Regions from separate parts of the Planomonospora algeriensis genome, predicted to be linked through region 2. Evidence: riboswitches for the same ligand, from Rfam matches in the RefSeq annotation. Region 2 holds a riboswitch; the other holds the start of a gene.
What was found. A riboswitch is a leader RNA that binds a small molecule or an ion and turns the genes downstream of it on or off. The one in region 2 is predicted to bind cyclic di-AMP.

Region 1 (11,231 bases), on a different contig from region 2:
AGGAACCGGACTTCGTCTCCGAGAACGGCCGTGGGCTGTACATCGTGGAGACCTACAGCCGCTATTGGGGCTGGGACCACCTCGCCCGCGGAGGCAAGGCCGTCTGGGCGCTCTTCAGCGGCACCGCCTGAGCACCGTCGCGCGAGCCGGAAAAAGCAAGAACCGGGCACCGGTCGGAACCGGCACCCGGTCGATGTCGGGGTGACAGGATTTGAACCTGCGGCCCCCTGCTCCCAAAGCAGGTGCGCTACCAAGCTGCGCCACACCCCGGCGGTCGGGTACGCGCACGGTCCGGATCTCCGGTACGATTACGCCCTGACGACCGGATGAAGTCTAGACCAGACCAACACCGGATCGCGCGGACGTAGCTCAATGGTAGAGCCCCAGTCTTCCAAACTGGCTACGCGGGTTCGATTCCCGTCGTCCGCTCCACGCAAGAAGGGCCAGGTCACCGGCTATCCGGGGATCTGGCCCTGCTTTTTCCGGCGGACTTCCCGATCTTTCACACCGGTCCGGCCGATCAGCCGCTCGCGGGGCCGCTCAGCCACTGCTTGAAGCGGAGGTCCTCCACGAACGCGGTGTCCGCGACCCCGTCCGCGGGATGACCTTCGACCATCTCCTCCGGCAGGACCCTCTCCGGGAGCCGCCGCCAGTCCTTCTCCTCCTTCTCCATGGGACCAGCGTACGTCCGCGCACGTGCCGTACCGGGTGGTGGAAGAGGGCGCAGGCGTGCGCAAAGGACAAAGGGGAAACGCGTAGACCACAGAGGGTGAGGTGAACGACACTGAGGGCAGCGACCCCTGGAGGCGAACCGTGTCCGAGGCCACCCGAGTGCTGCTCGACGAGTCCCGCATCCCGCGTCACTGGTACAACGTCCTGGCCGACCTCCCGGCCCCTCCCCCGCCGCCGCTGCACCCCGGCACCCTGCAGCCGGCCGGTCCCGACGACCTGGCTCCGCTCTTCCCGGCGGAGCTGATCCGCCAGGAGGTCTGCACCGACCGGTTCGTCCCCATCCCGGACGGCGTCCGGGAGGTCTACCGGCTCTGGCGGCCGACCCCGCTGATCCGTGCCCGGCGGCTCGAGCGCTCGCTCGGCACCCCGGCCCGGATCTACTACAAGTACGAGGGCGGTTCCCCGTCCGGCTCCCACAAGCCCAACACCGCCGTCCCCCAGGCGTACTACAACGCCCGCGAGGGGGTCCGCCGCCTCACCACCGAGACCGGCGCCGGGCAGTGGGGCTCGGCCCTGGCGTTCGCCTGCGCGCAGTACGGCCTCGACTGCGAGGTCTGGATGGTCCGCGCCTCCTACGACCAGAAACCGCACCGCCGGTCCCTCATGCGGGTGTACGGCGCGGCCGTGCACGCGAGCCCGTCACCGGAAACCGTCTCGGGCAGCAAGGTCCTGGCCGAGGACCCCGATTCCCCCGGCAGCCTGGGCATCGCGATCAGCGAGGCCGTCGAGGTGGCCGCGGCCGCCCCCGACACCCGGTACGCGCTGGGCAGCGTGCTCAACCACGTGCTGCTCCACCAGACGGTCATCGGCGAGGAGGCGATCGAGCAGCTGGCGGCGTTCGGCGAGGCGCCGGACCTGATCGTCGGCTGCACGGGCGGCGGGTCCAACTTCGCCGGGCTCGCCTTCCCGTTCCTGCGGGAGAAGCTGGCCGGGCGGATGGACCCGGTCATCCGGGCGGTGGAGCCCGAGGCCTGCCCGTCGCTGACCCGGGGCGTCTACGCCTACGACTTCGGCGACGCCGCCGGGCTCACCCCGCTGCTGAAGATGCACACGCTCGGCCACGGCTTCGTGCCCGACCCGATCCACGCGGGCGGCCTGCGCTACCACGGCATGTCCCCGCTGATCTCGCACCTGCACGAGCTGGGCCTGTTCGAGGCGGTGGCCAAGGGGCAGACCGAGTGCTTCGAAGCCGGGCTGCGTTTCGCCAGGACCGAGGGGATCGTCCCCGCCCCGGAGCCGACGCACGCGCTGGCCGAGACCGTCGCCGAGGCGCTCCGCTGCCGGGAGACCGGCGAGCCGAAGGTCATCCTGACCACGCTGTGCGGGCACGGCCACTTCGACCTGAACGCCTACGACCGCCACCTGTCGGGGGAGATGGAGGACTTCGCGCTGCCGCAGGAGCGCATCGACACCGCGCTGGAGGAGCTGCCCGTCATCTGAGAGCGGGGATCGGCCGCGCCTCTCGGCGTGTCCCCGGACCCGGACGAGACATCCGGCCGTTTCTCAGGTAAACATGAGACTCCATCGTAGATCATTCTTTACGCTTGGCCCGGACAGGAGTCAAGGCACTGGAGGAACACGTCAAGGACCCCGGTCGAAGGCCAGGGCGTGAGGCACGGCGTCGCCGTCACCTCACGTCCGCGTCGACCAGCCCGGTCATCGGTGAATGGAGGTGCGAGAAGATGACTGCGTCCGATGCACGGCGGCAGACCCACCGGCGGCCGCCTCCTCAGCCCGTCGTTCCGGAACCCACGGGAGCGGACACCCCGGCCCCCGTTCACGAGCCATGGCGGGACGCATGAGCACCGATGCCCCGGCGGAGCGGGCCGACCACCGCTTCGTGACCAAGACCCCCGCGGCGGGCGAGGTCCGGATGGGCAGTCCGGCCTCCGTGCACGAGCGCTTCTCGCTGCTCAACGCCGCCAGCAAGCGCATCGGCACCACCCTGGACATGTTCGAGACGGGCCGGGAGCTGATGGAGGTCGCCGTGCCGCGCTTCGCCGACGCGGCCGGCATCCTGGTGCAGGACCGGCTCGTCACCGACGGCGAGTTCCCGCACCGCAGCACCGACGGCTCGGCGCTGGTGCGGCGCCTCGCGGTCGGCGTGGCGTCCGCCGCCCCGGGGGAGTACGCCCAAGCCTTCCCGGTGGACGAGGTCACCGTCTACGACGCCTGGACGCCGTACGCCAAGGTGATGGCCACCGGCAATCCGATCCTGTACCCCCGGCTGGGCGCCCGCACCGCGCGGGAGATCGGCCGCGCCTGGAAGCACGACACGGCGGCCAGGGTGCTGGAGGACAGCTCGTTCCTGGTGGTGCCGTTGAAGGCACGCGGCCGGGTGCTGGGCTTCGTCGTCTTCACCCGCCGGCCGGACAGCGACCCCTTCGACGAGCAGGACGTGGCTCTCGGCGAGGAACTCGCGGCCAGAACCGCGATCTGCCTGGACAACGCCCGGCTCTACGGCCACGAGCGCCGGACCGCGCTGACCCTGCAGAGCAGCCTGCTCCCCTCCGACCTCTACCAGCCCCTCGGCCTGTCGATCGCCTCCCGCTACCTGCCGGCGAGCGACCTGGCGAGCGTCGGCGGCGACTGGTACGACGTGATCCCGCTGCCGGGGTGCCGGGTCGCCCTGGTGGTCGGCGACGTGATGGGGCACGGCACCCGGGCCGCCGCCACGATGGGCCAGCTCCGGGTGGCGGCCCGCACCCTGGCCAGCCTCGACCTGAGCCCCGGCGAGGTGCTGTTCCGGCTCAACCGGATGAGCCAGGACCTGGACGGCAGCCAGATCGCGACCTGCGTCTACGCCACCTACGATCCGGTCACCCGGCTCTGCACGATCGCCCGCGCCGGGCACGTGCCTCCGGTCCTGGTGCACCCGGACGGCACGACGGAGATCGTCGAAGTGCCCGCGGGCCTCCCGCTCGGCATCGGCAACGACCCGGTCGAGACCGCCTCGCTCACCCTGCCGCACGGTTCCGTGCTCGCCCTCTACACCGACGGCCTGGTGGAGAGCCGCGACCGCGACATCGACGAGGGCATCGGCGCGCTGCGGCACCTGCTCTCCGGCCGGATCGAGGAGCTGGGCAAGGACCTGGATGAGATCTGCGACCTCACGATCGGCGCCCAGCGGCCGGGGCACGAACGCGACGACATCGCGCTCCTGCTGGCCCGGGTGCACGAGCTGTCCGAGAACGAGGTCGCCGTGCTCGCGCTCCCCCCGGACAGCCGTTCGGCGGCGAAGGCCCGCGGCTTCGTCCGTGCCACGCTCACCGAGTGGGGGCTGGAGTCCGTCTCCGACGGCACCGAGCTCATGGTGAGCGAGCTGGTCACCAACGCGGTCCGGCACGGTGAGGGGTCCGTCGGGCTCCGCCTGCTGCGCGGCCCGAGCCTGGTCTGCGAGGTGGCCGACCGCTCGCCCTCGATGCCGGTCATGCGGGAGGCCGCGGGCACCGACGACAGCGGCCGGGGACTGCAGCTCATCAACTGGATGGCCCACCGCTGGGGCACCCGCCCGACACCCCAGGGGAAGATCGTCTGGGTGGAGCAGAAGCTGCTCTAGAACCGCTCCAGGACACCCGCCGCCGGGCGCGGACCGCATGATGCCCGCCGTACGGCGTTCCCCCGTCGCCTGAAGGCGGCGGTCCCCTGCCGAGGCTCTGATGGAACCCCTGTCGCAGATGGGGGACGCCCCACCCGGTCATGCCCGACGGGTGCGCTGACTACTGGCGCTCCACGGGTTACGGTCGAATCGATGATTCGGGAGGGCTGCACATGACCATCGACATCCGGGAGGCCTACCGGCGGGCGCTGGACGACTTCGGCGCCCTCGTCCACCGGATCGCACCCGGGCAGTGGGAGAACCCGACACCGTGCGCGGGCTGGGACGTCCGCACCCTGGTCAACCATGTGGTGAGCGAGAGCCTGTGCGTGCCCGAGCTGTTCGCCGGGCGGGGCACCGCGGAGATCGGCGGCGCCTTCGACGGCGACATGCTCGGCGACGACCCGCTGAAGGCGTTCGACGCCTCGGCGTCCGCCGCCGTTCAGGCGACCGGTGACGACGGTTCCCTGACGGCCGTCGTCCGGCTCTCGTTCGGCGACGTGCCCGGCGCGGAGTACATCACCGAGCTGTTCGCCGACGCCCTCATCCACACCTGGGACCTGGCCCGGGCGATCGGCGCGGACGAGCGGCTCGACCCCGAGCTGGTCGAGGCCTGCGCGGCCTGGTTCGCCGACGCCGGGGACGACTACCGGCAGGCGGGCGTCATGGGCGATCCGCATCCGGTGCCCGCGGCACCGGCCTGCAGGCCAGGCTCCTCGCCGCCTGGGGCCGCACCGGCTGAGGCCCGCCGTACCCGAGACGGCTCCGGCGGAGGATCCGGCCCGGGACGACCGCGGCTCCACGGGTCCTGCGCCGTGCCTCCGGCGGGAGCGCAGCGCCCGGCGGAGGATCCGGTCCGCGACGGAGCCCCGCGGCGCGCTACCGCGCCGCGGGCCGCCTGCCGTGGTTGGCCTTCCGCTTCTTCCTCGCCCGCGCCTTGCGCGCCCGTCTGCCCATCGCGACCGCCTCCGTCCGTGGATCCCAGGTCAGGTCTCCACCGTCCCCCGGGAACGCACGCCGTACAAGGCCCAAGTCGCGGGTCTTCCGGCGGCCGCCCTTAGAGTCCGGGCATGAGCTCTCAACTGGTGGACCGCTGGCGCGCCCTGGCCGGCCCCGGCGCCGACCGCCTCGGCGCGGACCTGATCTCCCGGTACGGCGAGCCGCACCGCAGGTACCACACGGCCGCCCACCTGGAGGCGGTGCTCGACCACGTCGACGCGCTGGCCGGGCACGCCGGCGATCCCGACCTGGTACGGCTCGCGGCCTGGTTCCACGACGCCGTCTACGATCCGCGGCGCGGCGACAACGAGGAGCGCAGCGCCCGGATGGCCGAGCGGGCGCTGCCCGAGCTGGGCCTGCCGGCCTCGGCGGTGGCGGCGGTGGCGCGCCTGGTCAGGCTCACCGTCACCCACGCCCCCGCCGCCGGCGACGCGGACGGAGCCGTGCTGTGCGACGCCGACCTGGCGATCCTGGCCGCTTCCCCGGAGGTCTACGCCGCCTACGCGGCGGCCGTGCGCGAGGAGTACGCCTTCGTCCCGGGGGAGGCGTTCCGGACCGGGCGGGCGGCCGTGCTGCGCTCGCTGCTGGACCTTCCAATGATCTTCCACTCCCCGGCCGCTTCGGGCTGGGAGGGGGCCGCTCGGGAGAACATGCGGGGGGAACTCGACCGCCTGTGAGGGATTATCCAGCATAAACGAACATCTTCCAGGCACTTCGATGTGGTAATTTGATGGAAGTTGTTTGATTAAGGAGTGGGTCAATGCTCGCCCAACAGCGGCAGCAGGCGATTCTGGAACGGGTGCGCGGCAGCGGCGGCGTCCGTGTCGCCGATCTCGTCCGGGAGCTCGGCGTGTCCGACATGACGATCCGCCGGGACCTGGAGGTCCTCGCCGAGCGCGGTCTGCTGGAGAAGGTCCACGGCGGGGCGACCGCCGCCGGTCCCGGGTCGACCGAGGAACCCGGGTTCGCCGCCAAATCGGCGCGCCAGCAGCCGGAGAAGGAGGCGATCGCCCGGCAGGCGGCCCGGCTCGTCCGGCCCGGCACGGCCATCGCGCTCTCGGCGGGCACCACGACCTGGACGCTGGCCCACTTCGTCGTCGACGTCCCCGAGCTGACGGTCATCACCAACTCGATCCGGATCGCCGACGTCTTCCACCGCTCGCCCCGCGCCGACCGCACGGTCGTGCTGACCGGCGGCGTGCGCACCCCCTCCGACGCACTGGTCGGACCGGTCGCGGTGGCCGCGATCCGCGGGCTGCACGTGGACACCCTCTTCCTCGGGGTGCACGGGATGAGCGCCCGCGCCGGGTTCACCACGCCCAACCTCCTGGAGGCCGAGACCGACCGCGAACTGGTCGCCTCCGCGCACCGCCTGGTCGTGCCCGCCGACCACACCAAGTGGGACACGGTCGGGATCAGCACCATCGCCCGGCTGTCCGAGGCTCACGTCGTCATCAGCGATCCCGGACTGCCCCAGGAGGCCCGCGAGGAGCTCTCCTCCCAGGCGGGCGAGCTCGTCATCGCCGAACCGGAGCAGGACAGGCAGGTGGCGGACCGGTGAAGCGCACCCTCACCCACCTGGCCGACGGCCGGGAGCTGTTCTACTTCGACCGGCACGACGGCGCGGACCGCGGCGCCGTCGACGAGCGCGGGCTTCCGCCCCGCCCGGCTCCCTCGGAACTGCGCTACGACCCGCTGACCGAGGAGTGGATCGCGATCGCGGGGCACCGGCAGAGCCGGACCTTCCTGCCCCCCGCCGACCAGTGCCCGCTCTGCCCGTCGGCCCCCGGCCGCCTCTCCGAGATCCCCGCCTCCTCCTACGACGTCGTCGTCTTCGAGAACCGGTTCCCCTCGTTCTCCATCCCCCTCGGCGCCTCCGGTGATCCCGGCGGTCACGCCGGAGCGGGCGCGATCGGCGAGACCCGCCCGGGCCTGGGCCGCTGCGAGGTGGTCTGCTTCACCTCCGACCACGCCTCGTCCTTCTCCTCGCTCTCCCCCGAGCAGGTCGAGCTGGTCATGGAGGCCTGGATCGACCGCACGGCGGAGCTGTCGGCGATCCCCGGCGTGGAGCAGGTGTTCTGCTTCGAGAACCGCGGAGCGGAGATCGGCATCACCCTGGCCCACCCGCACGGCCAGATCTACGCCTACCCCTACGTGACCCCGCGCACGAAGCTGACCCTGCGGGCCGCCGAGCGCCACCGGGAGCGGACCGGCGGGAACCTGTTCGCCGACGTCCTGGCCGCCGAGCAGGAGGCCGGGGTGCGGGTGGTCGCCGCCAACGAGCACTGGACGGCGTTCGTCCCGGCCGCGGCCCGCTGGCCGTTCGAGGTGCACCTCTACCCCCACCGGCGGGTCGCCGACCTGGGCGGGCTGGATCAGGCCGAACGCGCGGCGTTCGGGCCGCTCTACACCGACGTGCTGCGCCGGCTGGACGGGCTGTTCGGCGTGCCCATGCCGTACGTCGCGGCCTGGCACCAGGCGCCGGTCAGCTTCGGGCGGGAGCTGTCGTACGCGCACCTGGAGCTCTTCAGCATCCGCCGGGCGCCGGACAAGCTGAAGTACCTCGCCGGGTCGGAGTCCGCGATGGGGGCTTTCGTGAACGACGTCCTGCCCGAGGAGGCGGCCCGTCTCCTGCGCGAGGCGATCACGGGTTGATCACCTCTTGGTCTCGGCTTGGAGCCGCATGACCATCCCATTACCACTACTATCCTTCAGTCGTCGGCTTCAACAGCAGATATGCCTAATCCCGGGCGCCTCGCCCGGGAGCCGGGGAACCACCGCATCTGGGGTGAACCACGTCAGTGGAAGGGCTTCCTCCAGCCCGAACCCGTCAGCTAACCCGGCCGGCTGAAGGAGAGGAGAGTTCGTGGCGGCTGCGTCGCCTACGTCGTCTGCATCGCCGATGTCCCCCGGGTTCCGTCACCGCGCGGCCGCGGCCGTCTGCCTGATCTCCGCGCTCGGCTTCACCCTCGGCGTCCCCGCCGCGGGCCTCGCGGAGCCCAAACCCACCGAGGCGGAGCTCCGCAAGGACCTGAAGCGGCTCGGCAAGAAGGTCGACGGGCTCATCGAGGCCTACGCGGCCAAGCGGGAGTCCGTGCGCAAGGCGGAGAAGGCGGAGAACGTCGCCAAGGACAATCTCCGCAAGGCGGAGAAGACCTACCAGGAGGCCAAGCGGGAGGTCGATTCGATCGCCCAGCTCCGCTACCAGAGCAACTCCGGCGACCTGCCCGTGCTGCTGTTCTCCGGCGGGGGCGACATGGCCGCCGCCGCCGTGATGGAGCAGCTCGTCGCCCAGCAGGGCGCCTACCTGGAGGATTTCGCCACCAGCAGGGAGCGCAGGAAGCAGGCCGCGGAGCAGGCCGCCCGGCTCACCGACGACCTCCGGAAGGAGGCCGAGGAGGTCGAGGAACGGCGCGAGGAGGCCGAGAAGGTGATCCGCGACATCAAGCGGAAGCTGGACCAGCTGGTCCCCCTCGGCTCCGGCCGCCGCGCCGACGGCAGCTGGGTGCCCCAGCTGCCCAACGGCCCCGACAACATCACCGACCGCACCCGGAACATGCGCGACGTCGTCAAGCGGCGCTTCGAGCTGACCCACACGGTCGGCTGCTACCGGAGCATGAACGACGGAGGCGAGCACCCCCTGGGCCGCGCCTGCGACTTCATGATGAGCACCGGCGGGGCGATGCCCTCGGCCGCCAACCTCAAGCTCGGCGACGAGATCGCCGCCTGGGTCCTGAAGAACAGGAGCAAGCTCGGCGTCAAGTACGTGATCTGGCGCCAGCGCATCAACCACGGCTCCGGCTGGCGCTTCATGTCCGATCGCGGCGGCAACACCGCCAACCACTACGACCACGTGCACATCTCGATGCTCTGACCCGCCGCCCCCGCCGGACGGGGGTTCCGGACGGGGGGGGTCCGGCCGGAGAAACGGCATGACAGCGGTCGGGCACGCGGGCAGGATGAGGCCCCATGAGTGACAACCGGGTCAATCCCCCCTTCATCGCCGATGAGACGTCCATGCTGTACACCTGGCTGGACTGGCACCGCGAGACCCTCGCCGTCAAGTGCGCGGGCCTGACCGAGGAGCAGCTGCGGCTGCGCGCCGCCGCGCCGTCCGCGCTCTCGCTGCTGGGCCTGGTCCGGCACCTGGCCGAGGTGGAGCGCTACTGGTTCCGCGAGATCCTGGCGGGCGAGGACGTGCCCGACCTCTTCTGCAGCCGGGAGGACCCCGACGGGGACTTCGACAACGTGGAGACCGCCTCGGCCGAGGAGGCGTTCGCGCACTGGCGGGCCGCGATCGACGACGCCCGGCGCCTGTCCGCCGGGCTGCCGCTGGAGACCCTGGCCAAGACGCCGCGCAGGGGCGAGGAGGTCTCGCTCCGCTGGATCCTGGTCCACATGATCGAGGAGTACGCCCGGCACAACGGCCACGCCGACATCATCCGCGAGCACATCGACGGCGTCACGGGCGAGTAGCCGCTCCCCGGGTGAGACCCGCGGCCCCGCCGCCGTCCGGGACCGCACCGGGCTCCGCGCCCGGCCCCGGCTCCCCCGGCCCGCCGGATCGCGGGGCCGGGGCGGACTTCACCGCTCCACCGGCCCGCCGGGTTCCGGTGCCGGGGCGGACTTCACCGCTCCACCGGTCCCCCCTCCCTCCAGCGCCTCGGCGATCAGGCGGTCGAGGGCGGCCGAGTCCGCCGGACGGGCCGTGGCCGCCTCGGCGAACCGGGTGAGCAGCCGAGCGAACGCCTCCCGGTCCGCCCGGTCCCAGTCGGCCATCAGGCCGTCGAGGTGGGCCCGCCGGTAGCGGACCACCGTCTCCAGGACCCTGCGGCCGGGCGCGCTCAACACGAGCCGGGCCCGCCTGGCGTCGACCTCGGACTCCTCGCGGGTCACCAGGCCCGCGCCGATCGCGTCGTTGACCAGCCTGCTCGCCGTGGAGGGGTCGACGTCGAGCTGCTCGGCGACGGCCCCCACGGTCACCTCGGCGACATCCAGGCTCAGCTTGTGCACGGCGTGCACGACCATCACGTTGGACATCTGCACCGGCCGCTGCGGATCGGCGGCCTTACGCGCGCGCAGCGGCCGCGACCATATCCGGCGCAACCGGAACAGGGCCACGTCGATCACCGCTCCGGGCGTCCCGTCCTCCACGGCCCCACCCTATCGGCGGACGCCGCGGCCGGCCGCGCCCGAAGCCGGGTCAGCCGGCCAGGCGGATCGGGTTGACCAGGTCGGCGTACATCAGCAGACCGGCCACCGCGATCATCACGAAGGCCAGCACGTAGGTCAGCGGGAGCACCTTGGCGATGTCCACGTGCCCCGGCTCGGGCCTGCGGGTGACGCGGGCGAAGCCGCGCTTGACCCCCTCCCAGAGGCCGCCCGCGATGTGGCCGCCGTCCAGCGGGAGCAGGGGGATCAGGTTGAACAGGCCGATCGCCAGGTTGAAGCTGGCCAGCAGGCTGATGAAGACGGCCGCCTTGTTCTCCAGCGGGATGTCGGAGGCCGCGATCTCACCGCCGATGCGGCTGACCCCGACGACGCCGATGGGACCGTCCTTGTCGCGCTCCTCTCCGGAGAAGGCGGCGTTCCAGACGCCGACCATCTTCTCCGGGAAGCGGAGCAGCGCGGTGGCGGTCCTGGAGGTGAGGTCCCCCATGTGCACGACCACGGCGCCGAAGCTCTGCTTCTCGATGACCTGCCTGGGGCTGACCCCCAGGTAGCCGACCCGCTCCAGCTTGCCCGGCTCGTCGAGGGACTCGCGCTCCTGGGCGATGAGCGTGGCCGTGAGGGTCATCGCCTGCCCGCCCCGGGTGATGCCGATCTGCACCGGCCCGGCTCCGCTGCCGCGGATGGCGCGGGTCGCCGCGTCCCAGGTGGTGACGGGCCTGCCGGCGACCGA
Region 2 (11,231 bases):
GAGGCGTTCCGCGCGGTCCGCGACGCCTACCCCGGCCTGCCGATCGAGGTCGAGGTCGACCGGATCGACCAGATCGAGCCGGTGCTGGCGGAGGGGGCGGAGGAGATCCTGCTGGACAACTTCACCGTTCCGCAGCTCCGCGAGGCCGTACGCCTGGTCGGCGGACGGGCGCGCCTGGAGTCCAGCGGGGGGTTGACCTTGGAATCGGCCCGTGACGTGGCCGAAACCGGTGTTGACTACCTTGCGGTGGGCGCGCTCACGCACTCGGCGCCGGCCCTGGACATCGCCTTGGACCTTCGGGGGAACTGATGCTGCTCGCCATCGACGTAGGCAACACTCACACCGTTCTCGGCCTGTTCGAGGGCGAGGAGGTCATCGAGCACTGGCGGATCGCCACCGACGCCCGGCGCACGGCCGACGAGGTCGCGGTCGTGCTGCAGGGGCTGCTGGCGCAGTCGCCGCTGCTCAAGGGGGCCGACGTCGACGGCATCGCGCTCTGCTCCACGGTGCCGTCGGTGCTCAACGAGATGCGCGAGATGTGCCGCCGCTACTACGGCGACGTGACCGCGGTGATCGTGGAGCCCGGCGTGCGCACCGGGGTGCCGGTCCGGATGGACAACCCGAAGGAGGTCGGCAGCGACCGCATCGTCAACGCGCTGGCGGCCATCCAGCTGTACGGCGGGCCGTGCATCATCGTCGACTTCGGGACCGCGACCTCCTTCGACGCCGTCTCCGCCAAGGGGGAGTACGTCGGGGCGGTCACCGCGCCCGGCATCGAGATCTCGGTGGACGCGCTGGCCGCCGCCGGGGCGCAGCTGCACAAGGTGGAGCTGATCCGGCCCCGGTCGGTGATCGCGAAGAACACGGTCGAGGCGCTCCAGTCCGGCATCATCTACGGCTTCGCCGGCCAGGTGGACGGGATCGTGGAGCGGATGGCCGCCGAGCTGGCCGAGGACCCGGACGACGTCACGGTGGTCGCGACCGGCAGCGCGGCGCCGCTCGTGGTGAGCGAGTCCGCCTCGATCGACGTGCACGAGCCGTGGCTGACGCTGATCGGACTCCGGCTCATCTACCACCGCAACACCATGTAGTCGGGTGCAGTCCGGGAGCGGCCCGGACATCGGTAACCTTGACCGCGTGACCGACCATGTGACTGCAGCCGAGGATCTGCCCGAGCAGATGCGCGTGCGCCGGGAGAAGCTCGACCGCCTCCGTTCCGAGGGCGTCGACCCCTACCCGGTGACCTTCCCGCGCACCGCGACCAACGCCGAGATCCGCGACAAATACGCCGATCTCGCCGCTGACACCGCGACCGGTGACAGAGTCGGCGTCACGGGCCGCGTCATGCTCTCGCGGACCGGCGGCAAGCTCTGCTTCGCCACCATCCGGGACGGCTCCGGCGACCTGCAGGTCATGATCTCGCTGGACAAGGTGGGCGAGGAGTCCCTCGCCGCCTGGAAGCGCGACGTCGACCTGGGCGACCACATCGGCATCGAGGGCGAGGTGATCACCTCGCGCCGCGGTGAGCTGTCCATCCTGGCCGACCGGTGGGCGATCACCTCCAAGTGCCTGCGCCCGCTGCCGGAGAAGCACGCCGGGCTCACCGACCCCGAGGCGCGGGTACGGCTGCGCTACGTGGACCTCATCGTCAACGACGAGGCCCGCAAGATGGCCTACACCCGCAGCGCCGTCGTCCGCGCGATCCGTGACTTCTGGCACGGCGAGGGCTACCTCGAGGTCGAGACGCCGATGCTGCAGCCGATCCACGGCGGCGCGGCGGCCCGGCCGTTCAAGACCCACATCAACGCCTACGACATGGAGCTCTACCTCCGCATCGCGATCGAGCTCTACCTCAAGCGGCTCGTGGTCGGCGGCATCGAGAAGGTCTTCGAGGTCAACCGCAACTTCCGCAACGAGGGCGCGGACGCCACCCACAACCCCGAGTTCACCATGCTCGAGGCGTACGGGACGTATCTCGACTACAACGACATGGCCGACCTGACCCAGCGGATGATCCAGAGCGCGGTCGTGGCCGCGCTGGGCCGTTCCGTGGTGGAGCACGACGGGGTGGAGGTCGACCTCGGGCTGGCCGAGTGGCCGCGGATCACGCTGTACGGCTCCGTCTCGGAGGCGCTCGGCGAGGAGGTCACCACCGAGACCTCCCTGGACCAGGTCCGCAAGCTGGCCGACGCGCGGGAGATCCACTGGGACCCCAAGTGGGGCCAGGGCAAGCTCGTCCAGGAGATATTCGAGGCGCTGGTCGAGCACACCCTGATCCAGCCCACGTTCGTCATGGACTACCCGCTGGAGACCTCCCCGCTGGCCCGCCAGCACCGCGACAACCCGCTGCTGACCGAGAAGTGGGACCTGATCGGGTTCGGCACCGAGCTGGGCACCGCCTTCTCGGAGCTGATCGACCCGGTCGAGCAGCGCCGCCGCCTCACCGAGCAGTCCCTGCTCGCCGCGGGCGGCGATCCGGAGGCCATGCAGCTTGACGAGGACTTCCTGGCCGCCCTGGAATACGCCATGCCGCCGACCGGTGGCATGGGGCTGGGGATCGACCGCCTCGTGATGGCCTTCACCGGTAAGAACATCCGCGAGACCATCCTGTTCCCGCTGGTCAAGCCGACCGGCGGAGCCTGACGGACGTCCGCGGCCGGGGCGGCGGTGTGTTCCCGCGCCCCGGCCGCGGCGGTGCGTTCCTGCGCGTGTGTTCCCGCGCGCCCCGGCCGCCGTGGTGCGTTCCCGCGCGCCCGGGCGCGCCTTTGAAGGTGCGGCTCAGAAACTCCGTTTCGGCCGTGTCCTATATCGCCGGATGCTCAATCATCTCGGCGCGGCATTAACGAATGTAGAGAAATGAGCCTCGCGTCCGGTGACCGGACAGAGGCTCCTTCTGTTTGCCGTGTTACTCCAGTGGCGAACGTGACAAAAGTCTCATACTCCTTGTGGAATGAGGATGGAAGCCCCCTTCGCGGGCATGACGGCCGGACCGCCCCGCTGGCGAGGAAACCGCCCGCCCGGGCCCGTCGCCCGTGCTGGCAGGCCGTTCGCCGGCCGTCCCGGGACCCGGAGCGGCCTGCCCGCGGCGCGTCCCCGTCCGGTCTCGGCTTATTCGCAAAACCCCGACATATCGTCAGTACTTCACGTAATAGCCACTAAGTCAATCTAGGTCCCCGGATCTATGGAGAGCAGAACTTGACGACCTTTGAAGAAGGCGTTTACCGTTCCTGACGGGCGACATTGGTTCCGATCACACTCACGGCTGGATGCCGGTGCGGGGGAGGACCTCTAGATGGCATATCCAGAAGTCGTAGTGGATGCCCGTCGCGGCCTTCTGGCCGTGAGCGAGGTGGATCTGAGTGACGAGGATCTCGTCCTCCTGGCGGAGCTCGCCAAGGGGGTCACGGTGGACCGCGTGGGACGGCGCCTCGACATCAGCGGGCGCACCGTCCGGCGGAGGCTGCGCGGCATCTGCGACCGCATCGGCGTGGCCACGGCCATCGAGGCCGTGGCGTGGGCCGCGCGCCGCCGCCTGATCTGACCCGCGTCCGGTCCGGGCCCGCGCCCGCCGGACTCCGTCTCAGCCGGCGATCCGTACGGCGCCGGCGAACGGACGGCCCGCGATCGGAGCGATGCGGACGACGTCGCCGGTCCGCGGCGCGTGGACCATCAGGCCCCCGCCGATGTAGATCCCGACGTGGTGCAGGTCGTTGTGGAAGAAGACCAGGTCTCCGGGGCGCATCTCCCCCTTGGAGATGTGGGTGCCCGCGGTCCACTGGTTGCCGGTGTAGTGCGGCAGGCTGATCCCGACCTTCTGGTAGGCCCACATGACCAGGCCCGAGCAGTCGTAGCTGTTGGGACCCTCGGCGCCCCACACGTAGGGCTTGAGCTGCTGGCTGAGCGCCCAGCGGGCGGCCTCGGCGGCCTTCCCGCCGCCCACGATCGGCATGTCGACCTTCACGGCCCGGCCCCCGCCTCCGGCGCGCTCGCGCACCTCCCGGAACAGGTTGCTCTCGACCCGGGCGACCAGCCGCTCGATCTTGGTGCGCTTCGTGCCGAGCTCGTCGAGGAGGGCGCCGACCTCGGCGGTCCGGGCCTTCGCGCTGGCCTTCGCCCGCTCGGCGGCCTGGATCGCCCGGCTGATCTGGGCGACCTCCTCGCTCTGCTGCTGCTGGAGGGCGTAGGTGGCGGCCGCCTGGTCGAGGAAGGCGTCGGGGTCGTTGGAGGAGGTGAAGGCGAGACCGCCGCCCAGGCCGCCCGTCATGTAGCTGCTCTGCGCGAGCAGGCTCGCCTTGTGGCGCCGGGACTCCAGCTGGGACTCGCTGGTGGCGAGGGTCTTCTTGGCGGCGGCGGCGGCCCGTTCGGCCTGCTTGAGCTTGACCCGCTCCCCGTTGTACTGCTCGGTGAGCTGGGCGATCTCCGTGTGCAGCTTGTCGGCCTGCTTGGCGAGCTGCTGGAGGCTCGGCTGGGGGTCGGCGGTGGCGACCAGGGGGGTCCCCAGGGTCAGGGAGGCGAAGACGGCTGCGACGACGGTGATCCGGAGCGGGAATCCGTGCGGGGTGCGTTCTCGATAGCGGGCGTGCTTGCCCGCATGCTCTCTCCCGCGTTCGCGCGTGCGCTTCACACCAGGCTCCTCTTCCTCGCACCGCCTACCGGGTTAGCTGACGGGTTCGGGCCGGAGGCAGCCCTACCGAGAGCACTGGCGGCGTCTCGGATTCACCCCGGGGGACTTCAGGGAGGTGGGTCCCCGGTTCTCCGGGTTCGGAGATTCGGCGGGTCGGCTCTCGGGGTGAGCCGACATCGAGCCTGGACACTAGTGCAAGGGGAGTTCAAGCTCAACCAGAACTCCAAACTTGGTAAGGGTTCTCAAACAAGGAAATCACGGACAGGTCACACGGAACCTCGGTCAACTGGCATTACGCCGCTCCGTATCCGGCCCCCGGCCGCAGGGGCGGGGTCTTCGCAGGTCCGCGGCGATGCGCTCGGAAAGCGCGGAGGCCGCGAGCGGGTCGGCGGCGCACGGTACGGCTCACCTCTCGTGAGACGTGATGCTTTTGAGAGGCGAGTTAAGGACGAGCCGTAACTGCAGACGACAGAGGACGTACTCTGATCAGTTGTGACTTCTCCGCTCCCTGCGGGAGCGGCTTCCCGCCTCCCTCGGAGTGAGGAAGGCGACGGCCAGGCCCTGACCGTTTCGAACACGGGAACCACGAGAGGGATCTCCCCACCAGGGTGGGACCGGCGGTTCCCCCGCTAGGAGAATGATGGAGCAGGTTGCGGAGCACTTCCCCGCGCAGGCCGTACCCGATGCCGAGACGATCGCGGTCCGCCGGGCGCGGACCCCGGACGTGCGGTCCATCAGGCGGCTCGTCGACACCTACGCCGGGGCGGGCCCGCGCCTGCTGGAGAAGGCCACCGTCACGCTGTACGAGGACGTCCAGGAGTTCTGGGTGGCCGAGCGGGTCGGCCGGATCGTCGGCTGCGGGGCGCTGCACGTGCTCTGGGAGGACCTGGCCGAGATCCGCACGGTCGCCGTCGACCCCTCCTGCCGGAAGATGGGCATCGGGCACCTGATCGTCTCCCAGCTCATCCGCGCCGCCCGCGAACTGGGCCTGCGGCGGGTCTTCTGCCTGACGTTCGAGGTCGATTTCTTCGCCCGGCACGGATTCCGCGAGATCCAGGGGACGCCGGTCTCCCCGGAGGTCTACGCGGAACTCCTCGCGTCCTACGACGAGGGCGTCGCGGAGTTTCTCGATCTTGAGCACGTGAAGCCGAACACCTTGGGGAACACCAGGATGTTGCTGCACCTCGGTGAGAATGACGCCGGGGCTGACTCCAAGGAAAGGTGACTGTTCTTACCTATGTCGATACCTTGTGCAGCAGCAAGCATGCATGTCTGACATAAGACACATGCCCAGTCGAAGTGAGGTGACGCGGTGAGCACCGGACAGCCGCCGTATCCGCAGGATGATCCCGACCGCGATCGCACACCGTCGGGGCAGCCGGAATACGGACAGCAGAACGCCTACGGTCAGCACGGTCAGGGCGGGCACGACCCCGACGTGACGATCGTGGGATACCGGGGTGAGGGCACGGGTCCGCAGACCCCGCCCGCCTACGGCCAGCAGGGGTACGGCCAGCAGCCCGGCTACGGGCAGCAGGGCACGGGCGCGTACGGCCAGCAGGGCTACGGCCAGCAGGCGGCCCAGCCCGGGTACGGCCAGTCGGCCTCGCACGAGCAGCCCGGTTACGGGCAGCAGGGCTACGGCCAGCAGGCGTCCCAGCCCGGCTACGGCCAGCAGCCCGGGTACGGCCAGCAGGCGCCCGGCTACGGCCAGGGTTACGGCCCGCAGGGCGCGACGCCCCCCCGGCGCCCCCGCTCCGCTCGCGGAGTGGTGGCAGCGCCTGGTGGCCCGTCTCATCGACGCGGTGATCCTGGCGATCCCCACGGTCATCCTCAGCTTCGCGCTGGCCGGACTGATCGTGCTGCCCAGTTTCAGCGCCACCGGGGTGAGCGGGGGGAGCACCTTCCTCTACGACCTGCTCACCGCGATCCTCGGCGTCCTGATCTACGGCGGCTACGAGTTCTTCATGCTCAAGCAGAACGGCCAGACCGTCGGCAAGATGGTCATGGGCATCAAGGTGGTCCCGGTCGGGAGCGTCTCGACGGCCGGCGGGCTCTCCGCGGACGCCGCGATCAAGCGTGCGGGTGTGCTCTACGGCCCGCAGGGCCTGCGCTGGATTCCGCTCGTCGGATGGTTCACCGGCATCTTCAGTCTGGTGAACGTGCTCTGGCAGTTCTGGGACAAGCCCTTCCAGCAGTGCCTGCACGACAAGGTCGCCTCGACGGTGGTCGTGAAGATCAAGTAGTTCCGTGATCGACGGGGCCGGCGGAGGAACCGCCGGCCCCGCTTTCATGCCCGGGCGGGAAAACGGTGTCGGGCGGTCTCCCCGGGGCAGACTGCGGAAGACTGCAAAACCATTCGCGCCGGCGGGAGGAACGCCATGGCCGCCTCTCCGCGCTCCGAAGACAATCACCTCGGGCCGGCCTCTCCTCCGCCCGCGGGCTCTTATCCGGCCGCGCCGCTTCCACCGCTCCCGGAAGGGACCGGCTTCCCCCTTTCCCGGACCGGCGGGGCCGACGGAGGCCGAGCGAGGACCCCCGCCCCTTCGGGAGACGGGGTAACGCCATCGGGTAAGGGAGTCTTCCGCCGGATGGATCCGCCGCTTCCGTCGCCGTATCCGGCGGCCCCGGACACTCCGCCGCCCGCTGAATGGTGGGAACGATTGGCGGCCCGCATCATCGACGCCGTCGGCTTCGTGGCGGTCTACTGGATTCTCTCGCTGTCGTTCTACTCGCTCCTCACGCCGGCGGGTGAAGGGCGTACCGCCGACGCCCGGGCGCTGCCGGGGTTCTTCGCCGGTCTGATCGCCTTTGGCGGTTATACGCTCTACGACTATGTCCTGCACGCCCGGGACGGCCGTACCGTCGGTAAGAAACTGATGAGGATCAGGCTGGCCCCGTACGGCGGTGCGGACCGAGGCCGGGCCGGTCTGATGAGGCGGGCGGCTCTCTACCCCGGTGTTCTACTGACCGCGGGCATTCCCGTGGTGGACCTCCTGGCCGCGGTCCTCGGCTTCGCGGGGGCCCTGTTCATCCTCATGGACAAGCCCCTTCAGCGGGGGCCGCACGACAGGCTGGCGGGGACCGTGGTGGTCAAGGACCTGCGGTGATGCGGCCCGCCGGGGAAAGCGATCAACCTGTGATCACTCTGTCACTCTTTTCCCCGGCGCTTTACGGAGTGCAACCGGTAAGACGCCTGGAGAGAAGCATTAAGGTGGTGGATGAGCGTCATGGGCGTCCTGGGACGCACATCGCTCCTGGAAGCCGCTATGGTCATGTGTGGGCCGATCCGCCCGTCCGGTCGCGCTCCCGGACCGCGATGTCGCCACGGAAAATCTCATGACCCGGAATGTCGCCCCGGTGCGGAGTGAGGACCAATGTACGAGGTAATGTCCGCGTTGATACCCCCTGCGGTCGTCGGTGGGGTCTTCGTGTATGCAGTTTTCAAGCTCCTTCGCAGTGAGGCGGCCGGTCGCCGTCCCGCGAAACGTGCCGATCAGGGCGAGTCGCAGAACGGCTGAGCCCCTCTTCCCCCGCTTCCGTGGAGAATCACCGGGCTTCGGAATTGCTGCGCTCTCACCATGGGTATATGTTTGGCTAGCGAATGAAACAATACTCCGCGAAAGGATTGCGTAGATGGCCAAGCAGATCCAGGAGATTCTCATCGACGACCTCGATGGGGGCGAGGCCAATGAGACTGTCTCCTTCGCGATTGACGGCACCAGCTATGAGATTGACCTGAGTGACGTAAACGCGAAGAAGCTCCGCGACTCCCTCTCGCCTTTCGTGGCGAGCGCCCGTCGCGCCGGGGCCCTCGCCCCTCGCCGCCGCCGCGCCGGCGGGACGAGGGCGCTGACCCGGGAGAAGAGCGCCGACATCCGTGCGTGGGCCAAGTCCCACGGCATGAACGTCAGCGAGCGCGGCCGGATCGCCTCAAAGATCGTCGAGCAGTACGAGGCGGCGCACTGACCGGTGGTCGGCGAGAGCGGTTCGCCGGCCGGTGAATCATGCGGTCATGGCGGTCACGGTGGGGTCCGGTGACGGCCATGACCGCATGATGCGTTCCGGGACCCGTCCCGCCGCTCCCGTCCGGGCCGCTCCCGTCCGGACCCGCGGTCCGTCCTCGGAGCGGGCTCCGGAGACCCTCTCCATGGCGTGTCCGGCGCGCACGGGCCGCGAATGCGGTCTCAGTGGTCGATAAACGTCGTTCGCTTGCGGCGTATCGGGAACATCGCACCCCCGACAGGTAGTTGGATAGAGCGTGAACGCCCTGCTCTCGGGGAACGTCTTCTACGTAGAGCGGTTGCCGGGTCGGGGCTACCATGCGGGAGGACAGGGCCCGGATATCCCGGACCTGCCTGACCGCTCTGTGAGGAGCGACGAGATGTTCGAGAGGTTCACCGACCGCGCACGGCGGGTTGTCGTCCTGGCCCAAGAAGAGGCCCGGATGCTCAACCACAACTACATCGGTACGGAGCACATTCTTCTTGGTCTGATCCATGAAGGTGAAGGCGTTGCCGCCAAGGCTCTGGAGAGCCTCGGCATCAGTCTTGAGGGTGTGCGTCAGCAGGTCGAGGAGATCATCGGCCAGGGACAGTCCGCGCCGTCGGGGCACATTCCGTTCACCCCGCGCGCCAAGAAGGTCCTTGAGCTGTCGCTCCGCGAGGCCTTGCAGCTGGGTCACAACTACATCGGCACCGAGCACATCCTGCTCGGCCTCATCCGTGAGGGCGAGGGCGTCGCCGCCCAGGTGCTGGTGAAGCTGGGCGCCGATCTCAACCGGGTGCGTCAGCAGGTCATCCAGTTGCTCCACGGCTACCAGGGCAAGGAGCCGGCCGCCTCGGGCTGGCCGCAGGAGGCCGCGCCGTCGACCTCCCTCGTGCTCGACCAGTTCGGCCGCAACCTGACCCAGGCCGCCCGCGAGGGCAAGCTCGACCCGGTGATCGGCCGCGACAAGGAGATCGAGCGGGTCATGCAGGTCCTCTCCCGGAGGACCAAGAACAACCCGGTTCTGGTGGGCGAGCCCGGCGTGGGCAAGACCGCCGTCGTCGAGGGCCTGTCCCAGAAGATCGTCAAGGGCGAGGTGCCCGAGACGCTCAAGGACAAGCAGCTCTACACCCTGGACCTCGGCGCGCTGGTGGCCGGCTCGCGCTACCGCGGTGACTTCGAGGAGCGCCTGAAGAAGGTCCTCAAGGAGATCCGCACCCGCGGTGACATCATCCTGTTCATCGACGAGCTGCACACGCTCGTCGGCGCGGGCGCCGCGGAGGGCGCGATCGACGCCGCCAGCATCCTCAAGCCGATGCTGGCCCGCGGCGAGCTGCAGACCATCGGCGCCACCACGCTCGACGAGTACCGCAAGCACCTGGAGAAGGACGCGGCGCTGGAGCGGCGCTTCCAGCCGATCCAGGTGGCCGAGCCCAGCCTCAGCCACACGATCGAGATCCTCAAGGGCCTGCGCGACCGCTACGAGGCGCACCACCGCGTCTCCATCACCGACGGCGCCCTGGTCGCCGCCGCGCAGCTGGCCGACCGCTACATCAGCGACCGGTTCCTGCCGGACAAGGCGATCGACCTCATCGACGAGGCCGGCTCGCGCATGCGCATCCGCCGCATGACCGCGCCGCCGGACCTGCGCGAGTACGACGAGAAGATCGCCAACGTGCGGCGCGAGAAGGAGTCCGCGATCGACGCGCAGGACTTCGAGAAGGCCGCGGCCCTGCGCGACCAGGAGAAGCAGCTCCAGCTCAAGCGCGAGCGCCGGGAGAAGGAGTGGAAGGCCGGCGACATGGACGTCGTGGCCGAGGTCACCGAGGAGCTCATCGCCGAGGTCCTCGCCACCGCCACCGGCATCCCGGTCTTCAAGCTCACCGAGGAGGAGTCCCAGCGGCTGCTCCGCATGGAGGACGAGCTGCACAAGCGGATCATCGGCCAGGAGGACGCCGTCAAGGGCCTGTCCCGGTCGATCCGGCGCACCCGCGCGGGCCTGAAGGACCCGCGCCGCCCGGGTGGCTCGTTCATCTTCGCCGGCCCGTCCGGCGTCGGTAAGACCGAGCTGTCCAAGACGCTCGCCGAGTTCCTGTTCGGGGACGAGGAAGCGTTGATCATGCTGGACATGTCCGAGTTCATGGAGAAGCACACCGTCTCCCGGCTGTTCGGCTCCCCGCCCGGCTACGTCGGCTACGAGGAGGGCGGCCAGCTCACCGAGAAGGTGCGGCGCAAGCCGTTCTCCGTGGTCCTCTTCGATGAGATCGAGAAGGCTCACCCGGACATCTTCAACTCGCTGCTGCAGATCCTGGAGGACGGTCGCCTGACCGACGCCCAGGGCCGGGTGGTGGACTTCAAGAACACCGTCATCATCATGACGACCAACCTCGGCACCAAGGACATCTCCAAGGGCATCGGGGTGGGCTTCGCGAAGTCCAACGACACCGAGTCGAACTACGACCGGATGAAGGCCAAGGTCCAGGAGGAGCTCAAGCAGCACTTCCGGCCCGAGTTCCTCAACCGCGTCGACGACATCGTGGTCTTCCACCAGCTGACGCCGAAGGAGATCATCAAGATCGTGGACCTCATGCTCGCGCAGGTCGCCGAGCGCCTGAAGGAC

Region 1: linked by a shared signal. The riboswitch ahead of ACWJ6R_RS00395 (coiled-coil domain-containing protein) and the one ahead of ACWJ6R_RS01795 (NlpC/P60 family protein) in region 2 are both predicted to bind cyclic di-AMP.

What each region holds. Positions count from the first base shown of each region.
Region 1 is NZ_CDRNDK010000002.1:9,395-20,625, forward strand. It holds gene ACWJ6R_RS00345 (ATP-binding protein) at 1-131, shown strand, start outside; tRNA gene ACWJ6R_RS00350 (tRNA-Pro) at 197-270, opposite strand; tRNA gene ACWJ6R_RS00355 (tRNA-Gly) at 359-432, shown strand; gene ACWJ6R_RS00360 (hypothetical protein) at 521-673, opposite strand; gene ACWJ6R_RS00365 (TrpB-like pyridoxal phosphate-dependent enzyme) at 775-2,172, shown strand; gene ACWJ6R_RS00370 (ATP-binding SpoIIE family protein phosphatase) at 2,531-4,291, shown strand; gene ACWJ6R_RS00375 (TIGR03086 family metal-binding protein) at 4,504-5,391, shown strand; gene ACWJ6R_RS00380 (HD domain-containing protein) at 5,401-6,006, shown strand; gene ACWJ6R_RS00385 (DeoR/GlpR family DNA-binding transcription regulator) at 6,090-6,890, shown strand; gene galT (galactose-1-phosphate uridylyltransferase) at 6,887-7,984, shown strand; cyclic di-AMP (ydaO/yuaA leader) riboswitch at 8,057-8,192, shown strand; gene ACWJ6R_RS00395 (coiled-coil domain-containing protein) at 8,196-9,203, shown strand; gene ACWJ6R_RS00400 (DinB family protein) at 9,299-9,805, shown strand; gene ACWJ6R_RS00405 (MarR family winged helix-turn-helix transcriptional regulator) at 9,914-10,483, opposite strand; gene ACWJ6R_RS00410 (M50 family metallopeptidase) at 10,533-11,231, opposite strand, start outside.
Region 2 is NZ_CDRNDK010000008.1:9,583-20,813, forward strand. It holds gene ACWJ6R_RS01775 (L-aspartate oxidase) at 1-309, shown strand, start outside; gene ACWJ6R_RS01780 (type III pantothenate kinase) at 309-1,091, shown strand; gene lysX (bifunctional lysylphosphatidylglycerol synthetase/lysine--tRNA ligase LysX) at 1,138-2,643, shown strand; gene ACWJ6R_RS01790 (LuxR C-terminal-related transcriptional regulator) at 3,341-3,541, shown strand; gene ACWJ6R_RS01795 (NlpC/P60 family protein) at 3,581-4,624, opposite strand; cyclic di-AMP (ydaO/yuaA leader) riboswitch at 4,632-4,785, opposite strand; gene ACWJ6R_RS01800 (amino-acid N-acetyltransferase) at 5,265-5,849, shown strand; gene ACWJ6R_RS01805 (hypothetical protein) at 5,856-6,422, opposite strand; gene ACWJ6R_RS01810 (RDD family protein) at 6,409-6,870, shown strand; gene ACWJ6R_RS01815 (RDD family protein) at 7,216-7,734, shown strand; gene ACWJ6R_RS01820 (histone-like nucleoid-structuring protein Lsr2) at 8,261-8,593, shown strand; gene ACWJ6R_RS01825 (ATP-dependent Clp protease ATP-binding subunit) at 9,009-11,231, shown strand, end outside.